2 regions of the Mesorhizobium sp. WSM4845 genome follow, and region 2 is predicted to be linked to the other one. Evidence: predicted binding sites of a transcription regulator. Region 2 holds the regulator's gene; the other holds the start of a gene.
The links. The regulator PhoB, encoded in region 2, activates phosphate uptake and scavenging genes when phosphate is short. The targets are predictions, from matches to a motif close to TGTCATNNANCTGTCAT.
Positions count from the first base shown of each region.

Region 1: a site for PhoB is predicted at 1,645-1,661, ahead of AC0L2C_RS16005 (PhoX family protein). Genes of this name have one in related genera too.

Region 1 covers NZ_JBVVQA010000012.1:102,876-118,626, reverse strand. Annotated here, with positions in the region: gene AC0L2C_RS16020 (helix-turn-helix domain-containing protein) at 1-167, opposite strand, end outside; gene AC0L2C_RS16015 (phosphatase PAP2 family protein) at 367-1,068, opposite strand; gene AC0L2C_RS16010 (hypothetical protein) at 1,187-1,525, opposite strand; gene AC0L2C_RS16005 (PhoX family protein) at 1,730-3,718, shown strand; gene AC0L2C_RS16000 (GNAT family N-acetyltransferase) at 3,809-4,489, opposite strand; gene AC0L2C_RS15995 (MarR family winged helix-turn-helix transcriptional regulator) at 4,486-4,977, opposite strand; gene AC0L2C_RS15990 (ABC transporter permease) at 5,140-5,901, opposite strand; gene AC0L2C_RS15985 (ABC transporter ATP-binding protein) at 5,898-6,824, opposite strand; gene AC0L2C_RS15980 (hypothetical protein) at 6,811-7,020, shown strand; gene AC0L2C_RS15975 (cytochrome ubiquinol oxidase subunit I) at 7,044-8,402, shown strand; gene AC0L2C_RS15970 (cytochrome d ubiquinol oxidase subunit II) at 8,413-9,417, shown strand; gene AC0L2C_RS15965 (transporter substrate-binding domain-containing protein) at 9,633-10,403, shown strand; gene AC0L2C_RS15960 (amino acid ABC transporter permease) at 10,444-11,115, shown strand; gene AC0L2C_RS15955 (amino acid ABC transporter permease) at 11,126-11,785, shown strand; gene AC0L2C_RS15950 (amino acid ABC transporter ATP-binding protein) at 11,763-12,488, shown strand; gene msrA (peptide-methionine (S)-S-oxide reductase MsrA) at 12,658-13,398, opposite strand; gene AC0L2C_RS15940 (hypothetical protein) at 13,512-13,784, opposite strand; gene AC0L2C_RS15935 (TadE/TadG family type IV pilus assembly protein) at 13,999-15,066, opposite strand; gene lepA (translation elongation factor 4) at 15,228-15,751, shown strand, end outside.
Region 2 covers NZ_JBVVQA010000014.1:70,322-86,072, forward strand. Annotated here, with positions in the region: gene AC0L2C_RS17385 (RNA polymerase sigma factor) at 1-349, opposite strand, end outside; gene AC0L2C_RS17390 (NepR family anti-sigma factor) at 353-556, opposite strand; gene AC0L2C_RS17395 (response regulator) at 794-1,588, shown strand; gene AC0L2C_RS17400 (DUF1328 domain-containing protein) at 1,824-1,991, shown strand; gene AC0L2C_RS17405 (sensor histidine kinase) at 2,142-3,221, shown strand; gene AC0L2C_RS17410 (hypothetical protein) at 3,378-3,560, shown strand; gene AC0L2C_RS17415 (hypothetical protein) at 3,765-4,091, shown strand; gene AC0L2C_RS17420 (YMGG-like glycine zipper-containing protein) at 4,173-4,415, shown strand; gene AC0L2C_RS17425 (CHASE domain-containing protein) at 4,540-6,183, opposite strand; gene AC0L2C_RS17430 (ATP-binding cassette domain-containing protein) at 6,297-7,091, opposite strand; gene AC0L2C_RS17435 (sugar ABC transporter permease) at 7,185-8,504, opposite strand; gene xylF (D-xylose ABC transporter substrate-binding protein) at 8,645-9,685, opposite strand; gene AC0L2C_RS17445 (ROK family protein) at 9,952-11,199, shown strand; gene AC0L2C_RS17450 (hypothetical protein) at 11,435-11,818, opposite strand; gene AC0L2C_RS17455 (hypothetical protein) at 11,961-12,212, opposite strand; gene phoB (phosphate regulon transcriptional regulator PhoB) at 12,392-13,081, opposite strand; gene phoU (phosphate signaling complex protein PhoU) at 13,098-13,805, opposite strand; gene pstB (phosphate ABC transporter ATP-binding protein PstB) at 13,841-14,656, opposite strand; gene pstA (phosphate ABC transporter permease PstA) at 14,669-15,751, opposite strand, start outside.

The DNA.
Region 1 (15,751 bases), on a different contig from region 2:
AGGGCCTGGATGACCTTCATCAGCGTATCGACCACGCCCCTGACCACGCCGTCGCTCGCTTCCATGCGCTGAATGGTTGGAAGCGAAACCCCGGCGCGCTCGGCGAGCGTCTTCTGATCGATGCCGGCCAGAGCCCTTGCGGCGCGCATCTGCGCGGCAGTGATCATCGGCTAAAAACCCCCGTCTGAGTCTGCATTCCATGTATAATACCATCATTGTGATGGATCAAGCATCATCATGCACATGTCAGACATGTGCACACCAGGCCGTTTGCATCTTGGCGAGCCTGCGCGCCCGCTGGGCCAGCACGCCCCAGCCGCCGCAACTTAGAGGAGAATTGGCGCAGCGTCGTTCGGAACGGGCGGTTCAGGCGCCGGCGGTCTGCCCGCGCCATCGCTGGAACGCCCATGCGACCAGCCAGCACAGCATCGCCCAGGCGAAGCCGGCGCACCAGCCGGCCAGCACGTCCGATGGCCAATGAACGCCGAGATAGACGCGGCTGATGCCGACGAGCAGTGCTGTCAGCACGGCAAGTGCCAGCACATAGATCTTGGTCGTTCGCCCAGGCAGGAAACGCGACGCCATGCTGCCCAGCGTCAAATATGTCACCGCCGACAGCATCGCATGGCCGCTTGGAAACGAAAGCGTCGCCACGTCGGCGAGATGCGAGACCAGGTCGGGGCGCGGCCGATCGATTCCTAGCTTCAGCGTGCTCGACAGGGCCTGCCCGCCCGCCACCGCGACGAAGACCAGAAACGCTGCTCCCGGCTTGTGGATCAGCAGCAGATAGACGATCACCGCCACTGTGATCAGCCCGAGCACGATGGCGCTGCCGAGGCTGGTAATGTCGCGCATCGCCCCTTCCAGCCATAGCGGTCCGATCGGATTGTCGGGCTGGCCCGCTTCACGGAAGGCGAGCATAATTTCCGTGTCGAAGGCGTGCGGCGTGGTGTCCCGCGCCACCTCCATCAGTTCCTCGAACCCCCACAGCCCGCCAGCGATGACCAGTCCGGCCAAAAGCACCGGGAATTCGATCCAGTTGAGCAGCTTGTTTGCGGTATTCTTCATCGGGCCAATCGTCTTACAGCGCCGCGCGTCCTTTTGGACGCGCAAAGGACGCTGTAGCACTTTGATTTGGCGCATGATCCTTTCCGAAATCGTTTCCGATTTTCGGGGTCATGCGCAACTACAGTTTTTGCAGATAGGGTCCGAGCGTGATCAGCGCCACCGCTGCGACGGCGAGCACGATGCCGGTCGCCTGCAACGAATTGACGCGCTCGCCGAAGAACACCAGTGCCACCACGTTCACCGACACCAGTTGGATCACCGCCGACAGGCTGAACGACACCGACATGCCGAATTCACGGATCAGCCTCAGCATGATCAGATTGCCCGCTGAATAGAGCGCCAGAGTCAGAACGATCTTGCCGAGGCTCGGCGCCAGCCCCCATTGCTTGGCCGCCGTCGCCGCCAGCAGGAAGATCACCGTCGAAATGCCGAGCTGCCCCAGTCCCCAGAAACTCACTTTTTTGTTCCTCCCGACGCAGTGCTTCCGCGCCTGCCGCAGATCTTGTTTCGGAAGCGTCGGTCGCGGTCAAGCGGCCTGATCAAAGACATGAAATCGGGCTGGAAATTGGTCGGCAACGTCATCAAACTGTGATCTGCTGGCGATACGCGGTCAGTCAAGCAACACGCTCCAGCCATCCCAAAGAGCCAGAGGCACGCCCCCATGACTGAACATCGCCCCGACGCCCATTTCCGCACCAGCCTGCTCGAGGAAAACGATGGGCCAGGAACCAATCCCACTGACAACCAGACGATGGGCGAAATCATCGCCGCGCGATTCTCGCGCCGTGGTTTTCTGCAGGGATCGCTCGCGGCAACCGCCATCGCCGCCACCGTCAGCCCGCTCGCGCTGATCCTCGCCGACGATGCCCGCGCCGGCGGCGGCTCGGTCTTCAGTTTCGACGAGGTCGAGGCAGGCGTCGACGACAAGCACCATGTCGCTGCCGGCTACGACGCCAACGTGCTGTTGCGCTGGGGCGATCCGCTGTTTGCCGATTCGCCGGAATTTGATCCGACAAAACAGTCGGCGCAGGCCCAGGAAAGACAGTTTGGCTACAACAACGACTATGTCGGCTATCTCCCGATAGACGGCTCGGCCGAGCACGGCCTGCTGGTGGTCAACCACGAGTACACCAATCCGCATCTGATGTTCCCGGGCCTTGTCAGCATCGTCGATGGCGAGGCCAAGCAGGCCCCACTGAGCAAGGAACAGGTCGATATCGAGATAGCCGCGCACGGCGGCACCATCGTCGAAATTCGCAAGGTATCAGGCAAATGGCAGGTGGTGCGCGACGGCAAGCTCAATCGCCGCATCACCGCCAACACCGAGATGGCGCTGTCCGGCCCCGTCGCCGGCCACGACCGGGTCAAGACCAGTGCCGATCCGACCGGCACGAAGGTCTTCGGCAGCGTCAACAATTGTGCCGGCGGCGTCACGCCCTGGGGCACCTACATCATGGCCGAGGAAAACATACACGGCTATTTCTCGGGCGAGCTGCAGGAAGGTCACAAGGAAGCCGCCAACTACAAGCGCCTGGGGATTCCCGACGGCTCCTATGAATGGGCTGCGCATTACGACCGCTTCGATATCGGCAAGGAGCCGAACGAGCCGAATCGCTTCGGCTGGATCGTTGAGGTCGACGTCAACGATCCGACCTCGGTGCCGCGGAAGCGCACTGCCATGGGCCGTTTCAAGCATGAGGGCGCTGAATCGATCGTCGCCAAGGATGGCCGTGTGGTGTTCTACCAAGGTGACGACGAGCGTTTCGACTATGTCTACAAATTCGTCACGGCCGGCAAGTTCAACGCCGAGGACCGCGCCGCCAACATGGATCTTCTCGACGACGGCACGCTCTACGTCGCCAAATTCGCCGAGGACGGTACCCTGGAATGGCTGCCGCTGGTTCACGGCCAGGATCCGTTGACCGCCGAGAACGGCTTTGCCAGCCAGGCCGACGTGCTGATCGGGACAAGGCTTGCCGCCGATCTTCTCGGCGCCACCAAGATGGACCGCCCCGAGGATATTCAGCCCCACCCGACGACCGGCAAGGTCTACGTCATGCTGACCAACAATTCGAAGCGCAAGACGGAGCAGGTCGACGCTGCCAACCCGCGCGCCGAAAACGCCTTCGGCCACATCGTCGAGATTGTTGAGGACGGTGGCGATTTCACTGCCACCAAGGGCAAGTGGGAAATCATGTTGAAATGCGGCGATCCCTCGGTGGCCGAAGTCGGCGCTACTTTCTCGACTGCAACGACCGCCAATGGCTGGTTCGGCATGCCGGACAATTGCGCCATCGATGCGGCCGGCCGGCTCTGGGTCTCGACCGATGGCCAGGGCCCGAAGGCGACCGGCCGCACCGATGGCCTGTGGGCGGTCGACACCGAAGGCGAGGCGCGGGCGACCTCGAAGCTGTTCTTCCGCGTGCCGATCGGCGCCGAACTCTGCGGCCCGCTGTTCACGCCCGACGACCAGACCGCCTTCGTCGCGGTCCAGCATCCTGCCGATGGCGGCGAGGACTGGGAGGCTTTTGGCCGTCCCTCCTACTATGAGGACCTATCGACCCGCTGGCCTGACTTCAAGCCCGATATGCCGGTGCGGCCGTCGGTCGTCGCCATCACCAAACAGGGCGGTGGCAAAATCGCGGTCTGAATCACTGCAAGGCGCTAGCAGCGCCAAGGAAGGATTTCGTCGATACGAAATCCTTCCTTTTCCTGATGCGCGGGAATGCGCCTGATGGGCTCATTCGGCGCGCTGAACCACGGCCACGTTCATCATGCTTCTCAACCTGAAGCCAATGGACTCGTATAATCCGATGGCCGTGGTGTTGCTGGCAAAGGCGTGGAGATAGGGAACTTCGCCGCGCGCCGCTATCCGGTTTGCCACGAACAGCGACAGCAGCCTGCCCAGGCCACCGCCTCGAAATTCCGGATGTGAGCACACCCCGCTAAGTTCGGTATAGCCGGGTTGCTTCATGCGTTCGCCGGCCATCGCCGCAAGTCGGCCCTCGATCTTCACACCCCAAAAATCGCCGAGGCTCAAGGCTTCGAGCGTGAATGGGCCGGGCTTGGTCACCAATGCCAAGGCGAGCATCTCAGCTGCATCGTCCCGCGTCAGACGTTGCACGCGCTCGTCGGAGACCATCTGCAATGGCCGCTCGGCAATCATCTGAACCCCGGGCGCGGTCGAAGTCGCCGAAAGTTCCGCGGGCAGAGCAATGGCGTCCACCTGAAGCAGGATCGCACTCTCGCCTGGGGAGACAAGTTTTCCGAGCGCCTGCAGGCTTTCCGCATCGTCCGCGGCACTGGCAGCGAAGGGAGCTATCGAGGGCCGATACCGCATGGCGAGGTCGTCACCTTGCGCGAAGGCGTGGTGTCGCGTCCGAAGCGCGCTCCACACGGGACGGTCAAGCAGGTGTTTCATTGCGCGGCACCTTCCGGCTTCTTTACACGACGGTCGAGAGGCGCCGCGGCGAGGCCGTCCTCGATGGCGGCCAGCTGATCAAGAAGCGGCCCAGAAAGATCCGCGCACAGATCCGCGACGGCATTCTCGATGCGCGGCCAGACGTCGTGCTTTGCAATATCGACCAGCCGCTGGCCGTGCAGGGTAAGGCAGACAATCCTGCGCCGCTGGTCATCATCCGATGGACTGACCTCGACCAGTCCCAATTCGGCCAGAAGCGACACGCTCCGCGTTACACCTGGCTGCGCGACCCCGAGGGATTGCGCCAGTTCCCCGACTGGCAGCGGGCCCAGCCTGTCGAGCGCAGCCAGCAGCGGGTATTGGCTCGACTGAACCGGCACATCGAGGCAGTCGAGCAGGCGCTGCGTATCCGCCTGCAATTGCTCGCCAATACGCTTCAGCCTGCTGCCCAGGCACAGGAAGCCAAGGGACCTTATGACGTCTTCCATAATCAACCTGCCAGGCAATTGATAACATGATATATAACGTTATATGGAAATCAAGCGCCGCCATCGCACGGCCGCTTTCAAGCGTCGTCACCAGATTTGGTCGTCTTGGGTCGGGAAAATCGCTCGGATGCTGGCGCTGCGTCGCCTGGGCAAGCCGTTCAGTCAGTTCCGCAGCCGGTAGCCGGTCCTGAAAATCCACGCGACGATCGCTATGCAGATAAGCAGGAAAACCACGGTCATGCCGAGGCTGATGCCGATCGAGACGTCGGACTTGCCGTAGAAACTCCAACGAAAGCCGCTGACCAGATAAAGGACAGGGTTGAACAGCGTCACCGTGCGCCAGGTGCCGGGCAGCATGTCGATCGAATAGAAGCTGCCGCCAAGGAAGGTAAGCGGCGTGATGATCAGCAGCGGCACCAGCTGCAGCTGCTCGAAGCTCTTCGCCCAGATGCCGATGATGAACCCGAACAGGCTGAAGGTCACCGACGTCAGCACCAGGAAGGAGAGCATCCAGAACGGATGCTCGATGGTCAGCGGCACGAACAGCGACGCGGTCCCCAGGATGATCAGGCCGAGTATGATCGACTTGGTCGCCGCACCCCCGACATAAGCGATGATGATCTCCAGATAGGACACCGGCGCCGACAGCAGCTCGTAGATCGAGCCGACGAATTTCGGGAAATAGATGGCGAAGGAGGCGTTGGAGATCGACTGCGTCAGCAGCGACAGCATGATCAGCCCCGGCACGATAAAGGCGCCGTAGCTGATGCCGTCGATCTCGGTGATGCGCGAGCCGATGGCCGAGCCGAAGACGACGAAATAGAGCGATGTCGAGATGACCGGCGAGACGATGCTCTGCAGCACGGTCCGAAAGGCGCGCGCCATTTCCATCTTGTAGATCGCCCAGACGGCTCGCAGGTTCATGCGCCCTTCCTCACCAGATTGACGAAGATCTCCTCGAGCGAGCTGTTTTGCGTGTCGATATCGCGGAACTGGATGCCGGCCCTCTCAAGGTCGCGGAGCAGCGAGGCGACGCCCGGCCGCTCGCTCTGGTTGTCATAGGTGTAAGTCAGTCGATCACCGTCCGGCGAAAGCTCCAAAGCGTAGCGCGACAATTTCTCGGGTATGGTGGCGAGCGGGCTGCGCAATTCCAGCAACAGCCGTTTGCGGCCGAGTGTGCGCATCAGTTGCACCTTGTCCTCAACCAGCACGATCTCACCGCGATTGATGACGCCGACGCGGTCCGCCATCGCCTCGGCCTCCTCGATATAGTGCGTGGTCAGGATGATGGTGACGCCATCCTCGCGCAGCCGGCGCACCATCGCCCACATGTCCTGACGCAGCTCGACGTCGACGCCTGCTGTCGGCTCGTCGAGGAACAGCACCCTCGGTTCGTGCGACAGCGCCTTGGCGATCATCAGCCGCCGCTTCATGCCGCCGGACAGGGTGATCGCCTTGGCGTCCTTCTTGTCCCACAACGACAGGTCGCGCAGCACTTTCTCGACGAAGGCGTGGTTGGCCGGCTTGCCGAACAGGCCGCGGCTGTAGTTGACCGTCGCCCACACGCTCTCGAACGCGTCGATGGTCAGTTCCTGCGGCACCAGCCCGATGAGGCTGCGTGCGGCGCGATAATCCCGGCTGATGTCGTGGCCGTCGACGCTGACTGTGCCCGACGAGCGGTTGACGATACCGCAGACGATCGAGATCAGCGTCGTCTTGCCGGCGCCGTTCGGCCCGAGCAGCGCAAAAATCTCGCCGCGCTCGATATCGAGGTTGATCTCCTTCAGCGCTTTGAAACCGGTGGCGTAGGTCTTGGTGACCCCGGAAATGGCAATGATCGATGGCATGGCTGAAAAACGGCTGCTTGAAAGGAGGTCTGTTGATTTTAGTCCGCTGAATGTCGGTGCGCGCGGCCGGAAGTCAATGGCACTCCTGACATTCTGGACATCGGCGCATCCACCGCTGCCGCAGTCCTGCGGCGTTCCGCCTCGCGTGACGCCACGCCGCTTTGACCGCCTGGCGCATCCGGCCTATCTTCCCTGACATAGCAGCAGCCGGAGCCCGCCATGGACCCGCTCATCCTTTCGCGCATCCAGTTCGGCGCCAACATCTCGTTCCATATCCTGTTTCCGGCTATCACCATCGCGCTTGGCTGGATGCTGCTGTTCTTCAAGCTTCGCTACAACGCCACCGGCGATACCGCCTGGATGCGCGCCTATTTCACCTGGGTGAAGGTGTTCGCGCTGTCCTTCGCTATGGGCGTGGTTTCGGGCGTCACCATGAGCTTCCAGTTCGGCACCAACTGGCCGGGTTACATGGAGACCGTCGGCAACATCGCCGGCCCGCTGCTCGCCTATGAGATACTCACCGCCTTCTTCCTCGAGGCGGCGTTCCTCGGCATCATGCTGTTCGGTTTCCGCCGCGTCTCCAACCGCATCCACACGCTGGCAACCGTGCTGGTGGCCGGCGGCACCACCCTGTCCGCCTTCTGGATCATCGCGCTCAATTCATGGATGCAGACGCCGGTCGGCTTCGAGATGCGCGACGGCGTAGCCCACGCTACCGACTGGTGGGCGATCGTCTTCAACCCGTCCATGCCCTACCGGCTCGTCCACATGCTGCTTGCCTCCGGCCTGACGGTTTCGTTCCTGATCGCCGGCCTGTCGGCGCTGCGCTATCTCTATGGCGACCGTTCGGAATCGATGTGGAAGGCCTTGCGCACCGGTGTTTTCACCGCGGCGATCCTGATCCCCATCCAGATCTTCGCCGGCGACCAGCATGGCCTCAACACGCTCGAGCATCAGCCGCAGAAGGTCGCCGCCATGGAGGCCAACTGGAACACCGGCCCCAACGTGCCGCTGGTCCTTTTCGCGCTTCCCGACGAGGCGGCAAGGGAGAACAAATACGAGATCACCATCCCCGATGGCGCCAGCCTCATCCTCAGGCACAGCGCCAGCGGCGTCGTGCCGGGGCTGAACGACTATGCCGGCAACCACCCGCCGGTGTTCCCGGTGTTCTGGGCTTTTCGCATCATGGTCGGCACCGGCGTCCTGATGCTCGTCGTCTCCTGGTCGGCCGCCTTTTTCCTCAAGCGCCGGCACAGCCTGCCGAGACCGCTGGCGCTGGTGATGGTGCCGATGGCGCTGTCCGGCTGGCTGGCGACACTGGCCGGCTGGTACACCACCGAGATCGGGCGCCAACCGTGGCTGGTAACCGGCGTGCTGAAAGCTGTCGATGCCGTCGGCCCGGTCGCCGGCAGCCAGGTCGCGCTATCGCTTGCGGTCTATCTTATCCTCTATGCGCTGCTTCTGATCGCCTATCTCGGCGTGCTGGTCTATCTGGCGCTGAAGGCGGCGAAGGACGGCGATGCCTCGCCGCTGCCGGGCTTTCTCGACGCGCCGCTGTCGCAGCCGGCGGCGAAATAGGAGAACGGCGATGACCCTCGACTGGCCGACATTGCTCCCCCTCATCTTCGCCGGCCTGATGGGCCTTGCCATCCTGATCTACGTCATCCTCGACGGCTTTGACCTCGGTATCGGCATCCTGTTCGCAGCGGCCGGAGACGCCGAGCAGGACACGATGATCGCCGCAATAGGCCCGTTCTGGGACGCCAACGAGACCTGGCTGGTGCTGGCCGTCGGCCTGCTGCTGGTCGCCTTCCCGCTGGCGCACGGCACCATCCTCACCGCGCTCTACATTCCGGTCTTCCTGCTCCTTGTCGGCCTGATCCTGCGCGGCGTTGCCTTCGATTTCCGGGCCAAGGTGCCGGCCGGTCACAAGCATCGCTGGAACCGCATCTTCTTTCTGGGCTCGGTCATCGCATCGCTGGCGCAGGGCTACATGCTGGGGACCTATGTGCTGGGCCTTGATGTCGGCCTCGGCGGCATGGCCTTCGGCGCGCTGGTGGCGCTCTGCCTTGCCGCCGCCTACGCGGCGATGGGCGCAGCCTGGGTCATCTACAAGACGGAAGGCGAATTGCAGAAGAAGGCGGTGCTATGGCTGCGCCGGGCGCTGGTGCTGACCGCGCTCGGCATGGTCGCCGTCTCGCTGGCCACGCCGCTCGCCAGTCCGCGCATCTTCGACAAATGGTTCGTCTGGCCGGCCATGCTCTATTTGTCGCCGCTGCCGGTCCTGTCGGCGGTGCTGTTCGCATGGCTGTGGCGGCAGACCTTCCATCTGCCTAACGCCGGCGACCGCCATGCGCTGACGCCGTTCTTGACGCTGGCCGCCATCTTCACGCTGGGCTTTGCCGGCCTCGCCTGGTCGTTCTATCCCTTCGTCGTGCCCGACAGGCTGACCATCTGGCAGGCGGCGTCCGCGCCGGAAAGCCTCGCCATCATCCTGGCCGGCACGGTGGTGGTGCTGCCGATCATCATTTTCTATTCGTTTTATGCCTACCGCGTCTTCGGCGGCAAGGCGACGGATCTGAGCTACGACTGACTGGCAAACCGCCGAACTGCACAATATTTAGGCAGTCGATTGCTCGGGCGGCAGCGGCTCGTGAAGACTGCCTTGCCAATCCCACCTTGCCAATTCCGCCGGGAAAGTCCGATTCGCAGCGATTTCGATGGTTTGGCATGTCTGTTGCTTTGCCCTGGCGACCAATTGGTTTTGTCCAGTCAAAGGGAAAGATAATGAACCGTCGCAATGTCTGCATGCTGGCCTTCTCCGCCGCCGTTGGAATGGCCATGGCTTCGTTTCCGCAGGCGCGGGCCGACGCCTTGAGCGACATCGCGGCGCGCGGCACCGTCCGCATCGCCGTTCCACAGGATTTCCCGCCCTTCGGCAGTGTCGGCGCCGACATGACGCCACAAGGCTACGACGTCGACATCGCCAATCTGATTGGCGAAAAGCTCGGCGCCACGGTCGAGATCGTCCCGGTCACCAGCGCCAACCGCATTCCCTATCTCCAGACCAACAAAGTCGACCTGGTCATTTCCAGCCTCGGCAAGAATCCCGATCGCGAGAAGGTCATCGACTTTTCCGAAGCCTATGCTCCGTTCTACAACGGCGTGTTCGCTCCGGCAGACGTCGCCGTCGCAAAAGCGGAAGACCTCGCCGGCAAGACCGTTGGCGTCACCCGCGGCGCGATCGAAGATCTCGAACTGACCAAGGTTGTGCCCGCGAGCGTCGAGATCAAGCGCTACGAGGACAATAACGGCACTATTTCGGCTTTCCTTTCGGGCCAGGTCGAGGTGATCGCGACCGGGAATGTCGTCGCCGCCGCCATCCTCGAAAAGAACCCGCCCAAGCGGCCGGAGCTCAAGTTCCTGATCAAGAACTCGCCTTGCTACATCGGCATGAACAAGGAGCAGCCGGCGTTGATGGCCAAGATCAACGGGATCATCGCCGCCGCCAGGTCCGATGGCGCCCTCAACGCCATTTCGCAAAAATGGCTGAAGGTGGACCTGCCGGCTGAGCTGTGATCGCCGCCCGCCGCGTGTGGCTGAGGTCGGATAGCAAGTCATGACCTATCAGTTCGATTTCAGCTGGCTGATCGGATCTCTGCCGGTGCTGCTCAAGGGCATCCGGATCACCGTGCAGCTTATCCTGATCGGCGCGGTGTTCGGCGTGGCATTGGGCATTGCCTGCGCCTGGGTCCGGGCGCTGGGGCCGAAATGGCTAAAACCCGTCGTTGCGACCTATGTCGAGCTGATCCGCAACACGCCCTTCCTCATCCAGCTGTTCTTCATTTTCTTCGGCCTGCCGTCGCTTGGCATCAGGATGTCGGAGCTGACCGCCGCCAACCTCGCCATGATCGTCAATCTCGGCGCTTACAGCTGCGAGATCATCCGCGCCGGCATCCAGGCCACGCCGCGCGGCCAGTTCGAGGCCGGCGCCAGCCTCGCCATGACCCAGTTCCAGACCTTCTGGCACGTGGTTCTGGTCCCGGCGCTGCAGCGCATCTGGCCTGCGCTGTCGTCGCAGATCGTCATCGTCATGCTGGGTTCGGCCGTCGTTTCGCAGATTGCCGCTGAGGACCTGACCTTCGCCGCCAACTTTATCCAGTCGCGCAATTTCAGGGCCTTCGAAACCTACATCGTCTCCACCTTGATCTACCTGGCGCTCGCCATCCTGCTGCGCCAGCTGCTGGCCGGCCTGGGCGGGATGCTGTTCCCGAGGAAGGCGTCGCGATGAGACAGGCGCCATGACCGAATTCAGCTTGTGGGACATCCTGCGCAACCTGCTTCTGGCCGCCCGCTGGACCGTTGTCCTCTCGCTGGTCTCCTTCATCGGTGGCGGCATCGTCGGCGCGGCCCTGCTTTTCTTGCGCATCGGCGGCCGGCGTGGGATGCAGTTTCTGTCACGCGGCTACATCCAGCTGTTTCAGGGCACGCCGCTGCTGATGCAGCTCTTTCTGGCTTTCTTCGGGCTTGGCCTGTTTGGCATCGACGTTCCCGCCTGGCTTGCCGCCTGTGTCGCGCTCATCCTGTGGACCGCAGCCTTCCTCGCCGAAATCTGGCGTGGCTGCGTCGAGAGCATTGCCAAGGGCCAATGGGAGGCGTCAGCCAGCCTCGGCATGGGTTATCTCCAGCAGATGCGCTACGTCATCCTGCCGCAGGCACTGAAAGTGGCGCTGCCGCCGACCGTCGGCTTTTCGGTGCAGGTGGTGAAGGGCACCGCGCTCACCTCGATCATCGGCTTCGTCGAACTGTCGAAGGCCGGTTCGATCGTCACCAACGCCACGTTCCAGCCGTTCACCGTCTATGGCCTGGTCGCGCTCATCTACTTTGCTTTGTGCTGGCCGCTGTCGAAATCCAGCCAGCTCCTGGAAAGGAAGCTCAATGTCGCTCATCGCAATCACTGAGGTGAAGAAGCGCTTCGGCGACAACGAGGTGCTGAAGGGGATTTCCATCGACGTCGCGCCGGGCGAGGTCGTCGCCATCATCGGCAAGAGCGGTTCGGGCAAGTCGACGCTGCTGCGCTGCATCAACGGGCTCGAGACCATCGATGAAGGCTCGATCGTCGTCGCCGGCGCCCAGTTCCTGCCCGACGAGGTGCATCTCAAGGCGCTGCGCCTGAAGGTCGGCATGATTTTTCAGCAATTCAACCTGTTTCCGCATCTCACCGCCGGCGGCAATGTCATGCTGTCGCAGATGGTGGTGAAGAAGACGCCGAAGAAGGACGCCGAGGCGGTCGCGCGAAAAATGCTCGACCGCGTCGGTCTCGCCCACAAGTTCGATGCGTTGCCGGACGAATTGTCCGGCGGCCAGCAGCAGCGCGTGGCGATCGCCCGGGCGCTCGCCATGCAGCCCATCGCGCTGCTATGCGACGAGATCACCTCGGCGCTCGATCCCGAGCTCGTCGCCGAAGTGCTGGCCGTCGTCAAGGAATTGGCGGCGGAAGGCATGACGCTGGTGATGGTCACCCACGAGATGCGCTTTGCCCGCGACGTCTGCTCGCGCGTCGTCTTCATGCATCAGGGCCGCGTCCACGAGATCGGCGCCCCCGAGGACGTTTTTTCCAATCCCAGGACGCCGGAGCTCCGGCAGTTTCTGGGCGTGCAATAAGCTGTGTTGATATTCAGCCGGCCTGCAACCGGCGCTACTCGCGTACCCGAAAGTACGCTCCGTTCCGGTTCTCGGAATCCACCATTTTCGGCGCGGCCTGACCTGGTACCTCACCACACCTGACGCCGACATGCGTCCATTAGGACGCACCAGGTACACTGGCAAAAGATCAGCTCTTGTTGCCGGCCAGCACCAGCACCGGCTTGTCGCTGTAGAGGTCTGGGAATAGCGTCTTCAAATTCTCGACCTTGGGCAGGTCGTTGTAGACGATGTAGGGATAGGTCGGGTTCAGCGTCAAAAAGTCCTGGTGGTAGTCCTCGGCCGGATAGAATTTTTTCCCCGTCTCCAGCGTGGTCACGATCGGCTTCGGAAACACCTTGGCCTTGTCGAGCTGGGCGATATAGCTCTCGGCGATCTTCTTCTGCGCGTCGCTTTCGGCAAAGATCGTCGAACGGTATTGCGGGCCGCGGTCCGGACCCTGGTAGTTCAGCTGCGTCGGGTTGTGCGCGACCGAGAAATACACCTGCAGCAGCTGGCCGTAACTGACTTTGGACGGCTCGTAGATGATCTCGACGGCCTCGGCATGCCCGGTCCGGCCGGTGCCGACCGTCTCGTAGACGGCGGTGTCCTTGTCGCCGCCGGCATAGCCGGAGACGGCGCTGGTCACGCCCTTGACGTGCTGGAACACGCCTTGCACGCCCCAGAAGCAGCCGCCGGCGAAGATCGCCCTGGCGGTGCCGGCGGCGGGTTTTTCGTCCATCGCCGGTGGCGGGATCACCATCGCCGCCTCGGCCGAGATCGCCGGCGTCTGCCACAAGGCGGCGCCAGCCGCCGCGAGCATCAGCGCCGCAAGCGCGCCCCAGGCGACGTTGGTCAATCGTTTCGCGGCGGTTCTTTCAATGCCGGCCATCTCTGATCTCTCCTGCATGAGGTTTTCGACTATACGACAGATAGGTTCGTCGCGGTTTCACATTGCCGTGCGGGCGTGTGCGTCGGCCGGCCCGACCCCGTTCCGGACGTGGCCTACTTGGCCGTGCCCATTGCGTCGCAGGTCTTGGTCGCCTCGTCCTTCTTCATCGCGTCGGTTTCCATGGCAGCCTTGTCTATGCAGCCCTTCAGCTTTTCGACCGCCATCGGATCCGCGGGCTTCATCGCATCGGTCGCCGGCTTCATGGCGTCAGTCGTCATCGCATCGGCCGGCTTCATCGCATCTTCGGCGCGCGCAATGCCGCCGGCAAAAATCGCCGTCGAGCAAAGCGCCAAGGCAAGTGCCGGCAAGGTCAGGCGGTTGGTCATATGTGGTCTCCAAGAGTTGGTGATGCGCCGAAATGGCATTACACATCAGCTCTTCGCCACCGCCTGGGTCTTCGTTACAGCCATCACCGCTTCGTGATCGCCCACCTCCGCTCATCCTCGAATTGGCCCACAAATAAAAACGCCGCCCGGTGGCAGGCGGCGTTATGAATGCTTTGCTTCGACAAGGTCGAGCGTTGCGCCGTTTCCCGTCCAGCTACTGCGTAAGCACTGTTTGCGAAGCCCGTTGATTGAAGTCGCATTTGCCGGTCACGGTGTAGAAGAAGTCGGCGTTGGACACCGGAGCCGGGACGGGATTTCCGCCGTCCTCCCAGGCCTGCTGGCTGGATTGGCCGCATGGCACTGCAGTGAAGATGTCCACCTTCTCGCCGTTCGCGATCTCGACGCCGTCGATGTACAGCCGGTTCGATGTCGCCGAATCGTTGGATCTGAGCACGGGTGGCTTGGGCGGATTTGCTCTTGCGGCATCCGGCACATCCATCTGCAGAAACAGTGAATCCATAAGGCTGACATCGATCACCGCGCCGGCGCCGTTCGCCGGGTACATGGTGTTGGTGCAGGTGGTCAGGTATTTCTTGTTGCCGCTAACCTGTGTGATCGCCCCGGTTGGCAGGTTGTTGAAATTCTGCACCGTCTTGGTCGTGCATTTTTGTTCCTGGACCTTCGTCTCCGTCGCTCCATTGACCGTATACACTGTCGACGTGCCGTAGCCTTTCGGATCACCAAAATTGTTATAGACATAGGTGATCTTCATCAACGGGTTGACCGCCGTCTCGGTGAATTTCGTGCCGAAGAGCGACACCGTCTTGTTCCAATGGCCCGACACCTTTTGGACCTTGAACGTGGTCTGCACCAGTGCCGGCCTCTTGCGCACCGCCGAAGCGACGCCGATCTGCACGGTATCGACGCGGGCGATCTGCATGAAGTTCGTCGGCATGGCAAAGCTGGCCGAAGCATTGATGCTGGCGGTGCCGTCGGCGGCGACGACGAAGCCGTCGAGCTTGGCAGTGCCTTGCCCGCTATTGGCCGCAAACGACTCCTGCAGCTTTACCTGACGGTCCGCCAATGACGTGCTTGTCGGCAGCGTGGTGATCGCCAGGGTCGCGGCATCGAGCGCATTCTGCATCGAGCCCTTGGTCGCAATGGCCGCGTTATAGTCGACCGAGAGGCCCAGAGCGGCACACATCGGGATAAGCATGATGGCGAGTATCGGCGCTAGGGAGCCGCTCTCGGAACTGAGAAAATGGCTTCCGGACAGTGGCATTTCGCGTTCCCCAAACGGTAAAAGGTGACGGCCTATTACGCAGGGCGCGAATTATGCCCCAATCTGATGTAGCAAAGTTTAACGACGTTGCGATCGCTGCCGGCTCATGCGGGGCGCCCGGCCGCTTGCCCGGGCAAGCTGCCCCTGCTAAAGCGCCCGACATGACCACGCCGATCAAGAACATCCGCAATTTCTCCATCGTCGCCCATATCGACCATGGCAAATCCACGCTTGCCGACCGGCTGATCCAGCTGACCGGCGGGCTGGAGCTGCGCGACATGAAGGAGCAGGTGCTGGACTCGATGGACATCGAGCGCGAGCGCGGCATCACTATCAAGGCGCAGACGGTGCGGTTGAAGTACCGCGCCAACAATGGCGAGGATTTTATCCTCAACCTGATCGACACGCCGGGGCATGTCGACTTCGCCTACGAAGTTTCGCGGTCGCTGGCCGCCTGCGAAGGCTCGCTGCTGGTCGTCGACGCCTCTCAAGGGGTCGAGGCGCAGACGCTGGCCAATGTCTACCAGGCCATCGACAACAACCACGAGATCGTCGTGGTGCTGAACAAGGTCGACCTGCCGGCGGCCGAGCCGGAGCGGATCCGCGAGCAGGTCGAGGAGGTGATCGGCATCGACGCCTCCAACGCCGTGCTGATCTCGGCCAAGACCGGCCTCGGCATTCCCGA
Region 2 (15,751 bases):
GGTCCTCAGGCAATTGCTCGAGCGCGCTCCGAAAGTCCTTGAGGTCGAGTTGGCCGTGCTGGGCCGGATGGACGGCTAGCCTGGCGGTCATGATGCCGTCGCTGTCCTGCACCTCGCGGCCGCGCTTGCGCATCTGCGAATAGAATTCGTTGCGCAGGATGGTGAACAGCCATGCCTTGAGATTGGTGCCCGGCTCGAAGCTCTCATGCTTGTCCCACGCCTTCACCAGCGTTTCCTGCACCAGATCGTCGGCCTTGTCGGCGTTTTGCGTCAACGACACGGCAAAGGCCCGCAGGCTCGGAATCGAGGCGAGCAGATCCGTCTTGAAGCTCTGGGACACGGCCGCCATGCCTCAATCCTTTTTCCGTGCAGGTGCAGGTTGGGCCTGTTCCAACTGTCTGAGCAATTGGGCGAAGCGATCCGGCACATTGTCGGAGACCAGCTCGTCGTAATATTGTTTGAGTTTGCGGCCGATTTCCGAGTTTGGCCCGAGCGGGTCGCCGGAAGCAGCCCGGCGCCTGTTCGTTGCAGCGCCAGCCGTGTTGTCTTTCCTCATGTCGTCATTTCGCCCTTTGTTCCCAGTACCCTGCCGCCCTTCAATACACGACGCAAAGCAGGCGGCCCCCTCGTCTGGTTGCCAGTCCCGATCTCAAACGCCTTCCGCTTAGATTAGTTCCAAGGCCTCGGAACTTTTTCGGAAAGCCGGCGTTTATGTCTTCAGGGTTTTATTTTCGGGGCTTGTCATCAGCTTGGCCTGCAACCTATGCAATTACGTCAGAGGGAGACGTCTATCATGAGCCTATCCGCAACCATCGCTCCACACCTGCCGTTCCTGCGCCGCTTTTCGCGGGCCGTCTCCGGATCGCAGGAGAGTGGCGACGCGCTGGTCGCCGCGATGCTTGAAGCCATCATCGCCGACGTCGACATCTTTCCGAACGCGTCGAACGACCGCATCGCGCTCTACAAGGTCTTCGCCAGGCTGTTCACCTCGGTCGCCATCCGCGTTCCGCAAGAACACCCGCAGTCGGCGTGGGAACAGCGCGCCGCCGCCAATCTGAACGCGATCTCACCCCGTCCGCGCCAAGCCTTCCTGCTGGTCGCCGTCGAAGGTTTCAGCGAAGACGAGGCGGCGGAGATCCTCGACGTCGACGATCAGGAGTTCTCCGAGCTTCTTGCCGAGGCCAGCAACGAGATTTCCCGCCAGGTGGCAACCGATGTGCTGATCATCGAGGACGAGCCGCTGATCGCCATGGACATCGAGCAAATGGTCGAGAGTCTGGGCCATCGCGTTGTCGGAACGGCGCGTACCCATGCCGAGGCGGTGGCGATGTTCGCCAAGACGCGGCCGAAGATGGTGCTGGCCGACATCCAGCTTGCCGACGGCAGCTCGGGCATCGAAGCGGTCAACGAGATCCTGTCGACCACCCCGGTGCCGGTGATCTTCATCACCGCTTTTCCCGAGCGCCTCCTTACCGGCGAGCGGCCGGAGCCGGCATTCCTCGTCACCAAGCCGTTCAATCCGGAGATGGTCAAGGCCCTGATCAGCCAGGCGCTGTTCTTCGACCGGCATGCGAAAGCCGCTGCATAGGGCCGGGCAGCCCGGCCCTGAGCGCCCCTTTCCACAGTTCCTCTGATCGCCCGTTTTCCACAGATGGTAGAACTGGCCGCTTGCGGCCGGCGACCATCACTTGCAACTCCCTGCGCATGATGGTCCTTCGAGTCAATTCGAGCGGGAAAGCTTTCCAGGGATCGTCTTTTTCGGAAATGCTGGAACAAACGGCAGCGAAAGACGTTTTTGGCATACTATTTGAAGGAGATGGACCATGCTTTACTGGGCCCTCGTATTTCTCGTCGTCGCGATCATTGCAGGCGCTCTTGGCTTCGGCGGTATTGCCGGCACCTCGGCTGGTATAGCGCAGATATTGTTTTTCATCTTTCTCGCGTTCCTGATCATTTCGCTTATTGCGGGCTTGTTCAAACGCGCGTCGTGAACTGCGATCGAACACTGGGAGCCGCACCCCTCAAGCGGTTTCCAGCTACCGCCGGGCGATGTCCTTAGCAGGACGTCGCTCGGCGGACTTCTTTTTGGAACCCAATTTTCCGTCAGCCGTTCAGCCTGCATTGGGCGGGCGAACTGACCGATGCAATCCAGAGTGGGAGACATGAAAGACAGCGGACGGAGCGATGAGATCATTGCTTTGCAGTCCGCTGAGAGTGGAATGCAGCTTGGCCGGGCCCTTCTCCATGCACTGCACAATGCCGGTATTTCGGTTCTCTATCAGGATCGCGAGATGAACACCGTCTGGGCCCGCAACATGCGCCCGCCCTGGATTGCCGACACGGGGATTTCCGGCACGGAGGTTTCCGACACGGGGGGTTCCGACACGGGCGACGGCAACGGCATCCTGCCGCTTGCGCAGGCGGAGCGCATCGGCGCGGCCAAACGCAAGGTCGTCGCATCCGGCAATCCGGAACATCTTGAGCTCAGCATTCCCGCCGACGATGGCGTCCGCTGGTTCCAAATATGGGTAGACGCGGATCATGACGACGGCGGCGCCGTGCAGGGCGTCGTCACCACCATGGTCGAAACGACCGAGCAGAAACGTCGCGAGCAAACCCTGAAGACGCTGCTGCGCGAGGTCAGCCACCGTTCGAAGAACCTTTTGGCCATCATCCAGAGCATCGCCACCCAGACCAGCCGTTATTCGGACACGCTCAGTGATTTCCTGACACGCTTTCGCGGCCGGCTGCAGTCGCTTGCCTCATCGCAGGACCTGGTGACCTCGTCCAACTGGCGGGGAGCGGCATTGCGCGAACTGGTGTCCGGCCAGGTCGGCCGCTATGGAGCCGACCCTGTGCGCAGCCTGCGTTTTCGCGGTGCAAACCCCTACCTCAATCCCAATGCCGCCCTGCATATCGGCTTGGCCATGCACGAACTTGCCGTCAATTCTGTCAGTTATGGCGCTCTGTCGCGAGCCGACGGGTTCGTCGAGGTGACGGCCGACCTGACGGCCGCTGCCGCTGGCGAGACCGCACTGTCGCTGACATGGGCCGAGGCCATCGGAGCCAATGACAATCAGCCCAGCGAGAAGCGCTTTGGCAGCGTCGCGCTTGAGCGCGTCGTGCCTGCGTCGTTGAACGGCACGGCGAAACTTGAAATCAGCGGGGATCGTCTCGAGTACCATCTCGTCGTTCCTCGCAGCAATTTCGAGACGGATTGAAGGGGCAACAGCCGAGCCCGAGGGGGTTGGGCAAGAGCTGGGATTTGATACCGGTCGCGCCGGCTTAACCATCTGTTCACCATAAAGTTCGATGCTGTTTTTCTCAGGCACCACTCCGCATGACGTTTTCGATCGCAGTTGCTGCGCACGGGAGGAATGGCTTTGACGGTTGCCGACATCAACAGGCTGGAACAGGCCGCACGCGTTTCGATGAGCGGGTTTCAGGATCCCGAAGCATCCGCAATGCGGTCGCCCCGTGCTTCCCTGCCGATCCTCGGCCTCGCCGCAATCGGGCTGGCTGCAGTGGTCGTCCTGGCCGCCGCGTTCCAGTTGGTCTAGTGCATGTCACGCAAAGGGATGCCCTCGGGCTTGAACCGAGGGTGTGCAGCGGTTTTGCGATAACAATTTAATGCAAAGCGTCGGACGCAAGTGGCCGGCGGCTCGCGCTTGCCTGATGTCGGCTTGATCTCCAATGGTCGCGCCAGCCGGCATCGCAGGAACTTTGGCGGATGTGGCCCGTTCTATGGCGGGAGGACCGTCGCCATGGAACATATCGCTGCCGTGCTGCTGGTCATCGGCTGTTCGAACACGATGACCGAGTGCCGTGAATTGCCCGTATCGGTGAGCGTTTTCGAAACCGCTCAGGAGTGCACAGCCGCGCGTCCGTTTGCCATGAGCGATGTGCAGGGTCAGGCTCCGCGCATCATTGCCAAATGCCTTTCGGTCGATCCGGCACTTGAGGATGATTACGACCAGATCGTCTGGAACGTGCGCGCAGACGGCACGCTCGACGCTTCCGTGGAGATTTCCGACCTCGAGCTTGCCTCGAGCGGCACGCGTCCGGAAAAAGACTCTCTTAGCCAACAATGAAATCGAACAGGGCAAAACACTTTTTCGCGTGATAAATGACGGGCGGAGCTACAATTGAGGACAAAGGCGAGGAGTGACCCTATGCGGAAGATGATTATTGCCATGGTTGCCGCAATCGCGGTCAGCGGTTGCAGCACCACCGAGCAGGATGTCGGCGTCGGCGCCGGTGTCGGCGCTCTGGCCGGCGGCCTGATTGACGGCGGCAAGGGTGCGCTGGTGGGCGCAGCCATCGGTGCCGGTACCGGCCTGCTGGTGCGCAACCTGCGCAATGGCTATTGCCAGTACCGCGACAACCGTGGCCGTCTGTTTACGGCGCGCTGCTGATCCGTTTCAAACGCAAGAGGCATTGGAAGCGGAGACCGGACGAGCCGGTCTCTGTTTACTTGGACGCTGTATTTGGGACGCTGTATTTGGGCGCCTTCGAAAACGCTCGGTTTGCGGCAGTGTTTCAGTCCGACAGCGGGATCCTGATTTCCACGCTCAACCCGCCATCGTGAAAATCGCGATTGATCGTACCGCGCAATTCGCGCGTCACGTTCAGATCGATCAACTTGGTGCCGAAACCGGTTTTGACAGGTGGCTCGAGCTTCTTCTTGCCGGCTTCGCGCCAGTTGAGAACCAACGTTCGGTCGCTCCTGTGGCCTTCGACCGACCAGTCGACCTTGAGTGACCAGTCGCCGTTCCTGGTAATGGCCGAATTGCCGGTTTCCCCATATTTTAGCGCATTCGTCGCCAGTTCGTGAAAGGTCAGGCCGAGCGCTTGCGTCGTCGTCTCGTCGAGCAACACCTCTGGCCCCGACAATATCCCGTCGGGAAGCTCCTTGCCGAACACCTGGCCAAGCTCGATGCGCAAGAGATCGCCAAGATCGGCCTTCTGCCAGCGCGAGCGCGTCAGCATGTCCTGGGACGCCGCCATCGCTTGCAGCCGGGCCGAAAAAGAGGACGAGAACTCGTGGACGTCGGTGGCGTGCGACGCCGTCTGGCGCGCAATCGCCAGCACCCGCGTGATCGAGTTCTTGATGCGGTGCTTCATCTCCTGCAGCATCAGGTCTTTTTCGAGCAGGCTTTTTTCCGTCGTCTCATGAAGCAGCGAGACCGCGTCATAGGCCCGCTCCTGATAGCGCGCCACCAGCGCGATGGTTCCCGCGAGCAGCAGGCCGAACAGGCCGAGCATCACCGGAATGGCGCGCGAGGACGGTTGCGAGAAGGCGCTTGTCGGCCTGAACAGGACGGTCCATGGACGCCCGGCGATGGTGAGTTCGCGAGAAACCAGCAACCTGTCGCCGAAGCTCGACGCCGGCGGCGTTTCCGACTGGAACAAAAGATGGTCGGCATCCACCTTGCCGTCATAGATTTCGATGTTGACCGGCAGCAACGGCGTCCGGCTGAGCGCGGTCTGGAACAGGTCGCGGGCGCGGAACGCCGCATAAAGCAAGCCTGTTGTCGAGGATCTGGACGCATCGATGCCGTCCGCCGCGGTTTCGATGTTGAGCCGCACGAAGACCAGGAAGCCGGTGAAGGTCTGCGCAGCACCTGTTTCCTGGCCCAGCTGCACGCGCCCGCTCGCGTGCTGCTGGTTGTCGGCCATCGCCCTTTCGATCGCCTCGCGCCGCACCGGTTCGGTGAACATGTCGTAGCCGATGCCGGATTGATTGGAAGGGTCCAGCGGCTCGAACAGCGTGATGGGCGCACGCCATGGCAGCGTTGTCGTGGCCGGATAGATCGCATCGCTGACGCCATAGTCGTGCAGGATGGCACGCTCGACGGCTGCCTCGTCGCCGGCTCTCACCAGCCGGAGAAAGCCGATGCCGCGCAGGCCGGCGAAATTGTCGTTGATACCCAGCGCATCGAAGAACGCCTTGAACTCGCTCCGCGAAATGTCACCATTGCGAGCCTCGAACAGCGCATGTGTCGATCGCAGCAGTGACAGATGCAGGTCGATGCGGCTATCGATCCGGTTGAGGGCGTCGTCCGCCGTCGCCTCGAATTTGATGCGCGCCGCTTCCTGAGTGGCGAAATAGGCGAATCCCGCCATTGTCAGGCTGATCAGCGCGACGGCAATGAACGCGACGATCGGGAAGAACTTCTTCAAATTGCTGCTGCGACCCATGGTTCCCCATCTTATGGGCAAGTCCCCGTGGCAACACAATGGCGCGGCCAAACCATCATGACGGCTGGCATATCACATGACAGGTAGTTGACGCTTCAGGCGGCGATCTTCAGCGCGCCTGGTCCCGGAATGGCGCCGGGCGGGCACTTGCCCAGAATGATCATGCCGAGCACCTCGTCCTGGGTGACGTCGCCGGTGCGCGCCGTTCCAACGACCCGGCCATTCTTCATGACGCAGACGCGGTCGGCAAGCTCGAACACATCGTGGATGTCATGGCTGATCAGGAAGATGCCGATGCCGTCGGCCTTGAGCTGCATGACCAGTTCGCCGACCTGCGCCGTTTCCTGCGGTCCCAGTGCCGCCGTCGGCTCATCCATGATCAGGATGCGGGCGTTGAACAGGATGGCGCGCGCGATCGCCACCGACTGCCGCTGACCGCCCGAAAGCTTGATCACGGGGTCCTTGAAGCGCTGGAAACGGGGATTGAGCCTGCCCATCACCTTGCGCGCCTCGGCCTCCATGGCGCCATCGTCGAGCGTGCCCCAGCCGGTCATCAGCTCGCGGCCGAGGAACAGGTTGGCGGCGGCATCGACATTGTCGGCGAGCGCCAGCGTCTGATAGATCGTCTCGATGCCGTATTTCTTGGCGTCGCGCGGATTGGCGATCGAAGCCTCCTCGCCATTGACGAAGACCTGGCCCGAATCGCGCTTGTAGGCGCCGGACAGGATCTTGATCAGCGTCGACTTTCCCGCGCCGTTGTGGCCGAGCAGCGCCACGACCTCGCCCGGGAAAAGGTCGATCGACGCATCGTCGACGGCGCGAATGCCGCCGAAGGCAATCGAGATGTTGCGCATGTCGATCAGTGGCGTGGGAGCAGTCGTGTCAGCCATGATCGTTCCTTTCCATGGTTTTGCCGAGCATGATGCTGGACCGAGACGGATGTCCACTTTTCGCTGACGCGGACCTTCGGCTCGGGATCATGCTCAGACCCGCTTGCGGTAGACTGTGTCGAGCCAGACGGCGACGACCAGCACGGCGCCGACGACGACGCTCTGAAGCGGCGAATCGATGCCGAGCAACACCATGCCGGACTGCAGCGACTGCATCAGAAGCGCGCCCAGCATGGCGCCGAGCACCGTGCCGGAGCCGCCGGCCAGCGACGTGCCGCCGATGACGGCTGCTGCGATGACCAAGAGTTCGTCCAGCGTGCCCAGCGCATTGGTCGCCGCATTGAGGCGGGCCGAAGCAATTGCCGCGCTGATCGCGGCCAGAACGCCCATGATCATGAACACTTTCATGGTCACCCAGCGCGTGTTGATGCCGGCGAGTTCCGCCGCTTCCGGGTTGCCGCCGATGGCAAAGACGTAGCGGCCGAAACGGGTGCGCCGGGTAATGAAGGTCATGACGATGCCGACTGCGACCGCGATCAGCACCGGTATGGCGATGCCATGGGCGATGAACAGCCCGCCTTCGGGGATGGTGATGCCGTTCCGCTGGGCGTATTGGCGCACGATGCCGATCGGCCAGGGATAGGAATTGGCGATCCAGACGGCGCCGAGGATGGCGGCGCAGGCGACAACACCAAGCAGGCTCTCCGCCCAGACCGGGCGCAACGGAAACTTGAAGCGCTTGCGCTGCGACCGGCCGTTGAGCAGCATCAAGGCGACGGCCACACAGGCGAGAATGCCGACGATCCAGCTCGCGGTCGCCCCAATCGAGCCACGCGGCCCGCCACCCATCAGCTGGAACGTGGCATCGAGCGGCGCGACGGTGCGCCCGCTCGTCATCAGCCACGCCATGCCGCGCCAGATCAGCAGGCCGCCCAGCGTCACGATGAAGGCCGGAACCTCGAGATAGGCGATGATGAAGCCCTGAAGCGCGCCGATCATGAGGCCAAGCGCCACGCCGGCAGCCAGTGCGATGACCCATATCCAGGGATTTCCAAGCTGGAATCCGATGACGCGGATGAGGAATTCTGCCTGCGCAACGCCCATCACCATGCCGATGACGCCTTCGACGGAGCCGACCGAAAGATCGATGTTGCGCATCACGATGACCAGCACCATGCCGGTCGCCATGATCGCGACCGAGGAAGTCTGCACCGACAGGTTCCAGAGATTGCGCGGCGTGAGGAACAGCCCGCCCGACAGGATGTGGATTCCAACCCAGATGATCAGCAGCGCGCCGACCATGCCGAGCATGCGTATGTCGAGCTCGGTCGCCTTGAGGAAGCGGCCGAAGGGGCTGAGCTCGGATTCACGCGCCCGATCAGCAACCGGCGTGTTGGAAGTCGTGTCGGTCATGATGTCCTCCCACCGTTGCCGTCTGCCGCGGATGCCGGAAGCAGCTTAGAAATTACCCGCGAGACGCGGAAAAACAACTCTTTTGAAAAAAACGCCGCGGCGTGAAGCCGCGGCTTTTCAGGTTTTTTGGCGAAGGCGGATCAGTTGCAGACCGGGACGGTGCCCGCCGCCACGCCGGCGCAGACCTCTTCCTGCTTGATCCAGCCGGCGTCGATGACGACGTTGAGATTGTCCCTGGTGATGGCAATCGGCGTCAGGAACAGCGACTTGACGACATTGCCGCCCGGCGTGGTGAAATCCTTGACGCCGGCAATGTCTGTCATCGGCTTGCCGTCGGCCAGCTGCGAGGCGATCTCGGCGGCGTTCTTGCCGAGCTCGCGCGCGTCTTTCCACACCGATACGGTCTGTGTGCCGAGCGCGATACGGTTCAGCGCGGCATGGTCGCCGTCCTGGCCCGAAACCGGGACGGATCCGGCCAGGCCTTGCGCCGTCAGCGCCGCGACGACGCCACCGGCGGTGCCGTCATTGGCGGCAACCACCGCATCGACCTTGTTGTCGTTGGCGGTCAGGAACTGTTCCATGTTCTTCTGGGCGTTGGCGGGAAGCCAGCCGTCCGTATAAGCCTCGCCGACATTCTTGATCTTGCCGCTGTCGATGGCATCCTTGAGCACTTCCATGGAGCCGGCGAACAGGAAATCGGCATTAGGGTCGGCGCCCGAGCCCTTGATGAAGACGTAATTGCCTTCCGGCGCCACCTTGAACACTTCGCGGGCCTGCATGCGGCCGACTTCCTGGTTGTCGAAGGTCAGATAGAAGACGTCCTTGTTCTCGATCAGCCGGTCATAGCCGACGACCGGAATGCCTTCGTCCAGCGCCTTCTGCACCGCCGGACCGATGGCCGAGGCATCCTGCGCAAGGATGATCAGCGCGTTGGCGCCCTGCGAGATCAGGCTTTCGACGTCGGTCAGCTGCTTGCCGGGATTGGACTGTGCGTCAGCGGAGATATATTTGTCGCCGGCGGCCTCGATCGCCGCCTTCATGGCGGCTTCGTCGGTCTTCCAACGCTCTTCCTGGAAGTTCGACCACGAAACGCCAATGACCTTGTCCTTGGCCTGCGCGGCCGACGCGAGCGTCAGCGACATGGCGACCCCCGCCAGAATGGCGGCTGCGAATCTCTTCATGATATTCCTCCCTGCGCCGCGTAGGGCGCGACCAACTGGCCCGAAGGCCGGCACAAAGGCTCTATTTTTTCGAGCCTCGAAAAAATACTGGTCCAACGCCGAACCGCTGTCAACACCAATTCTGATGGATTTTGAGGTCCTGTCGGGCTTTTTTTCGAGGCTCGGAATAAATAATGACAGCCCCTTCTGCTTCTGCCAGTATTTGTCGGCATTACCGACGGCCTTCCGATTCATGAGCGGCCGCGGCGATGAGGAGGAAACAAAAAATGTCGGTGGGAATCCGTCATGACGATCTGCGCCGGCGCAACCGGGCGATGGTGATTTCGGCCGTGCGCCGGGCAGGCCAGCCGTCGCGGACCGAGATCGCCGCGACCACCGGCCTCAGCCATTCGACCATATCCGCGATCTCTGCCGACCTGATCCAGGAAGGCATCCTGGCCGAGAGCAAGGCGAGCGAGACGGTTTCGCTGAAACGCGGCCGGCCGCAGGTCGGCCTCAGCCTCAATCCGCAAGCCGCTGCGGTGTTGGCCGTCGTGTTGTCGCTGAATTTCCTGTCGGTCGCCGTCATCGATTATGCCGGACAAGTGGTCGCCGAGGAACAGCGCCGGCTGGACACGCTGACCATGTCGCGCGACGAGCTGATCGGCGAATGTGTCGCCATCGTCCGGCGCCGGCTCGAAGATCCCGACCTCGATGTCCAAAGCGTCGCCCGCATCGCGCTGGCGATCCAGGGCATCACCGATTCCCACGCGCGCGCCATGTTGTGGTCGCCGATCACGCCGCAGACGAACATCGCCTTCGCCGACATTCTGGAACGCGAGTTCGGCATCCCGGCCATCATGGAGAACGACTGCAACATGATGGCCGTGGCGCTGCGCTGGCGCCACCCGGATCGCTACCGCGACGATTTCATCGCCATCCTGCTCTCGCACGGCATCGGTATGGGGCTGGTGCTGAAGGGCGAGCTGTTCACCGGCACCCACTCCTCGGGCGGCGAATTCGGCCACATGATCCATCGGCCGGGCGGCGCGCTTTGCCGCTGCGGGCGGCGCGGCTGCGTCGAGGCTTATGCCGGCAACTACGCCATCTGGCGCAATGCAAGGCAATTGAGCGAAAACGCCGAGCCGGTCGCCGATGTCAGCGACGCCGAGATGCGGGCACTGGCGGCCCGGGCGCGCGAGATGGACGGACCGGAGCGCGAAGCCTACCGCAAGGCCGGCGAGGCGCTCGGCTTCGGGCTCGGCAGCCTGTTCGCGCTGATCGATCCGGCGCCCGTGGCCATGGTCGGCGCCAGCGCTGCCGCCTTCGACCTGATCGAGCCGGCGCTGCGCGAGGCTATCGCCCAGACCGCCGGCGGCCAGCATTCGGGTTCGATTTCCTTCGACACCGAGCCGAACGAGTTGCCGCTGATCCGCGAAGGCTGCGCCATGCGGGCGCTAAGCTTCGTCGACCAGGAGATTTTCGCGCCGAGCATCCAGGCACGAGCCGGCTCGGTCGGAAAGAACGTGGCTTGAAGGATTCCCGGGTCGCGACTTGGGGTGTGTTGAGATTCAGGTCAGGCCGAGTCGAGAATGGTGGGTTCCGAGAACCGGAGCGGAGCGTACTTTTGGGTACGTCAGCACCGGAAGCGCAGGTATCAGCCGTTCGCAGGCCGGCATCACCTGAACCATCAGCTAGGCCGTGAACTCATAAATGCGGGGATGACCAAGATGGGTGAAATGGGAAGCTGTCCTTAAAGGTTGCGGAGGTTCAGCCGGGGATAGGGGTGCGGAAGCCGTGAGTGTCGCAAAGCTTTTTGGCCCTGCCATCGATTTTGGAGTCACTATCAATTTCTTCGACTTCGACAGCCCCATCTGTCTTATGCGCAAAGAAGAGAATGGAGGTCGACACGCTGCCACCATTCGTAAGCCCACAAAGGTAGACACCCCCACTTTCTCCTATGCGAGCCATCGCGATCCACACTATTGGTTCCGTCGAGATGGCAAGGTGCTTCCGGATTGCAAGCTTCAAGGGAGCTACATCGCTAAGCGTGATGTCGTGGGGAAAGGTTTTCTCGGTGGCATCTTGAGCTAATGCCGAACTAGTCCACGCTCCGACGACAATCCATGCAAGAAGAATTAAACCTCGCGTCATCCGAACTCCACCGGTGCAAGTTGCCTTTGTGATTAGGATGATTGCGAAGGGAAGGTATTCCAAGTCGGAAAGCGTCCGCAATGGATCGCTTTCCGACTGAGGCTTTCATATTGAGGCGGAATCTGATCTCGCTAGGAGGTCGCTATAGCAAGAACCCGGTCATCCATTCCGCGCTGTAGAATCCTGCGGCAAGTATGATAGCGATGGCAACCAGTCCGGTCCAAATACCCCGCATAGCGAAGGGCGACAAAATAGCCATTGCGGGGATACCAACCCGGACCAATGCTGATCTCAGATAGATTTCCTTGTTCGCATAGTTCCAGGAGCCGCCCTCCTCGGTCCCTCCGTCATTCCCCAAGGATAGCACCGCTGCGCAGCCGGTGGTGGCCAGCATGCGGCCGCCTTCGAAGCTTCGAGATAGTCAAGGACGAGCAACAGGAGGAAAACGCAAAGAGATGCTAGGACTGCCATTTCGATGAGGCTCGGCTTGCGGACCATCATGGCCACTACTGTATGTCGCCGCGGTTCCGCTTTCCACCCATGCCGGTCATGCCGAATTTATGAGTTCACGACCTAGTCTTCCCTGATCGCATAGCCCGCGCCGCGGATGGTGCGGATGACATCGGGCATGCGACCATTGTTGACCGCCTTGCGCAACCGGCCGACATGGACGTCCACCGTGCGCTCGTCGATGTAGATCGTCTCGCCCCAGACATTGTCGAGCAACTGGCTGCGCGAGAAGACCCGGCCGGGGTGGCGCATCATGAATTCGAGCAGCCGGAATTCGGTCGGCCCGAGCCGGATCTCGCTCTTCTTGCGATAGACCCTGTGCGATTCACGATCGAGCATGATGTCGCCGACCTTGAGCACGCTGGACAGCACTTCGGGCTTGGCGCGGCGCAGCAGCGCCTTGACTCTGGCCATGAATTCCGGTGTCGAGAACGGCTTGACCAGATAGTCGTCGGCTCCGGTCGAAAGGCCGCGCACCCGGTCGCTCTCCTCGCCGCGCGCGGTCAGCATGATGATCGGCAGCCGCTCGGTTTCGGGGCGCACCCGAAGGCGCCGGCAAAGCTCGATGCCGGAAACCGCCGGCACCATCCAGTCGAGCACCAAAAGATCGGGCACGTTTTCCTGCAGCCGGATTTCGGCCTCGTCGCCGCGCGTCACCACCTCGACCTGATAGCCTTCGGATTCAAGATTGTAACGGAGGAGGACGCCCAGCGGCTCTTCATCCTCCACCACCATGATGCGCGGCGCGATCATCGGCCGGTTACTCCTGTCATGTCGCCAGCGCCGACATCGTCGTTTCGTCGAGCTTCGGGCGATCCGCCGGCAATTGCTGCCCGGTCACGACAAAATAGGCGTTTTCGGCGATGTTGGTGACATGATCGCCGATACGCTCGAGATTCTTGGCGCAGAACAGAAGGTGCGTGCAGGCGGTGATGTTGCGTGGGTCCTCCATCATGTAGGTCAGGAGCTCGCGAAAAACCGCCGTGTATTTCACGTCGATCTTCTGGTCGTCGGCGCGCAGTTCCTTCAACGCGCCGGCATCGCGCGACACATAGTGCTCAACCACGCCGCGCAGCTGCACAAGAACGAGATCCGCCATCGCATCGATACCGTGCGACAGATTCCGCGGCGTCGCGCTCTGCCCGACTGCGCTGACCCGCTTGGCTATGTTCTTGGCCAGATCGCCGATGCGCTCGAGATCGCCGGCCATGCGGATTGCGCCAACCACGGCGCGCAGATCCTGCGCCATCGGCTGCCGTTTGGCGATCAGCGTGATGGCGCTGTCGTCGAGTTCGCGCTGCCGCGCATCCATGATGGCGTCGTCCGAGACGACGCGCTGCGCCATCGCATTGTCCGACGCAAGCAACGCGCGGATCGAGGCCGCGACCATTGCGGCGGCGAGCTCGTCCATGTCGCGGATCAGCCGGTCGATGTGCTCCAGTTCCTCGTCGAAAGATGCGACGGTGTGTTCACCCATGGTGCTGTCCTCGTGTTCGAAATTCGCCGGACCGCTCAGCCGAACCGGCCGGTGATGTAGTCCTGGGTGCGCTTGTCGTCGGGGTTGGTGAACATCTTGTCGGTCGCGCCCTCCTCGACCAGATACCCGAGATGGAACATCGCCGTGCGTTGCGACACGCGCGCCGCCTGCTGCATCGAATGGGTGACGATGACGATCGTATAATTCTGGCGCAGTTCGTCGATCAGTTCCTCGACGCGGGCGGTGGCGATTGGATCGAGCGCCGAACAGGGCTCGTCCATCAGGATCACTTCCGGCGACACGGCGATGGCGCGCGCAATGCAAAGACGCTGCTGCTGTCCGCCGGACAGACCGGTTCCCGACTCGAGTAGGCGATCCTTGACCTCGTTAAACAGGCCGGCCTTCTTCAGGCTCGATTCGACGATGCCGTCCAACTCGGCCTTGCTCCTGGCCAGGCCGTGGATGCGCGGACCGTAGGCGACGTTTTCGTAGATCGACTTCGGAAACGGGTTCGGCTTCTGGAATACCATGCCGACGCGAGCTCGCAGCTCGACGACATCGATTTTCGGATCGTAGACGTCCTCGCCGTCGAGCGTGATCTTGCCGCTCACCCGCGCGATATCGATGGTGTCGTTCATTCGGTTCAGGCAACGCAGGAACGTCGACTTGCCGCAGCCCGATGGCCCGATCAACGCCGTCACCTGATGCTCGCGGACATCGAGATCGACGTCGAACAGAGCTCGCTTCTCGCCGTAGTGAACAGAGACCTTTTCGCCCTTCATCTTGATCGAAGGGGCGTTGGTTGCGCTGCTCAGTTTCTGCTCGACGCCGGCTTCCGTCATGATGTTCATATCCTCTACTCCTTACCAGCGCCGCTCGAAGCGCCTGCGCAGTATCACCGCGATGGCATTCATGATGACCAAAAACACCAGCAAAATCAAAATCGCCGCCGAAGTCTTCTGCTGGAACCCCGCTTCCGGGAAATCCGCCCACATGAAAATCTGCACCGGCAGGATCGTCGCGGGATCGGTGAAGCCGCCGGGAATGTCGACGATGAAGGCGACCATGCCGATCATCAGCAACGGCGCGGTTTCGCCGAGCGCATGCGCCATTCCGAGGATGGTGCCGGTCATGATGCCCGGCATCGCCAGTGGCAGGACGTGATGGAATACGGTCTGGACCTTGGACGCTCCGATGCCAAGCGCCGCCTCGCGGATCGAAGGCGGCACGGCGCGCAGCGAAGCGCGCGAGGCGATAATGATGATCGGCAGGGTCATCAGCGCCAGCACCATGCCGCCGACCACCGGGGCTGAGCGCGGCATGCCGAAGAAATTCAGGAATACGGCAAGTCCAAGCAGGCCGAAGACGATCGAAGGCACCGCCGCCAGATTGTTGATATTCACTTCGATCATCGTCGTCAGCCGGTTCTTGGGCGCAAATTCCTCAAGATAGATCGCCGCTGAAACGCCGATCGGGAAGGCGATTGCGAGGGTTACGATCATGGTCAGGAACGATCCGACGACCGCGCCCCAGACACCAGCCAATTCCGGCTCGCGGCTTGCGCCGGTGAAGAAGAAGATCGAGTTGAACCGGCTTTCGATCAGGCCGGCGCTCTTCAGCGTGTCGAGCCAGACGATCACCTTGTCCGAAATCTTTCGCGATGCTTCCGGCGTCTCGATGACGCGCAGGAATGCCTGGCCGCTCGCGGCGGGCGCCGTGCTGTCCAGCGCCTCGATCACCGTGCCTTTTGCGATCACCGTGCCGTTGGCCGCAGACGACAGCGAGGTCAGCTTGACCGTGCCGCCATTGAACGCGACCAGCAGCGACGACGCGCCGCTCGTCAGCGTAAACATGCCGTTTTCGCCCTCGGTCGCACCATGGCCGCGCGCCAGCGCCAGCATGGCATCGTCGCCGAAGGTCAGATCGATGTCGCCGCTGGTTTCCGA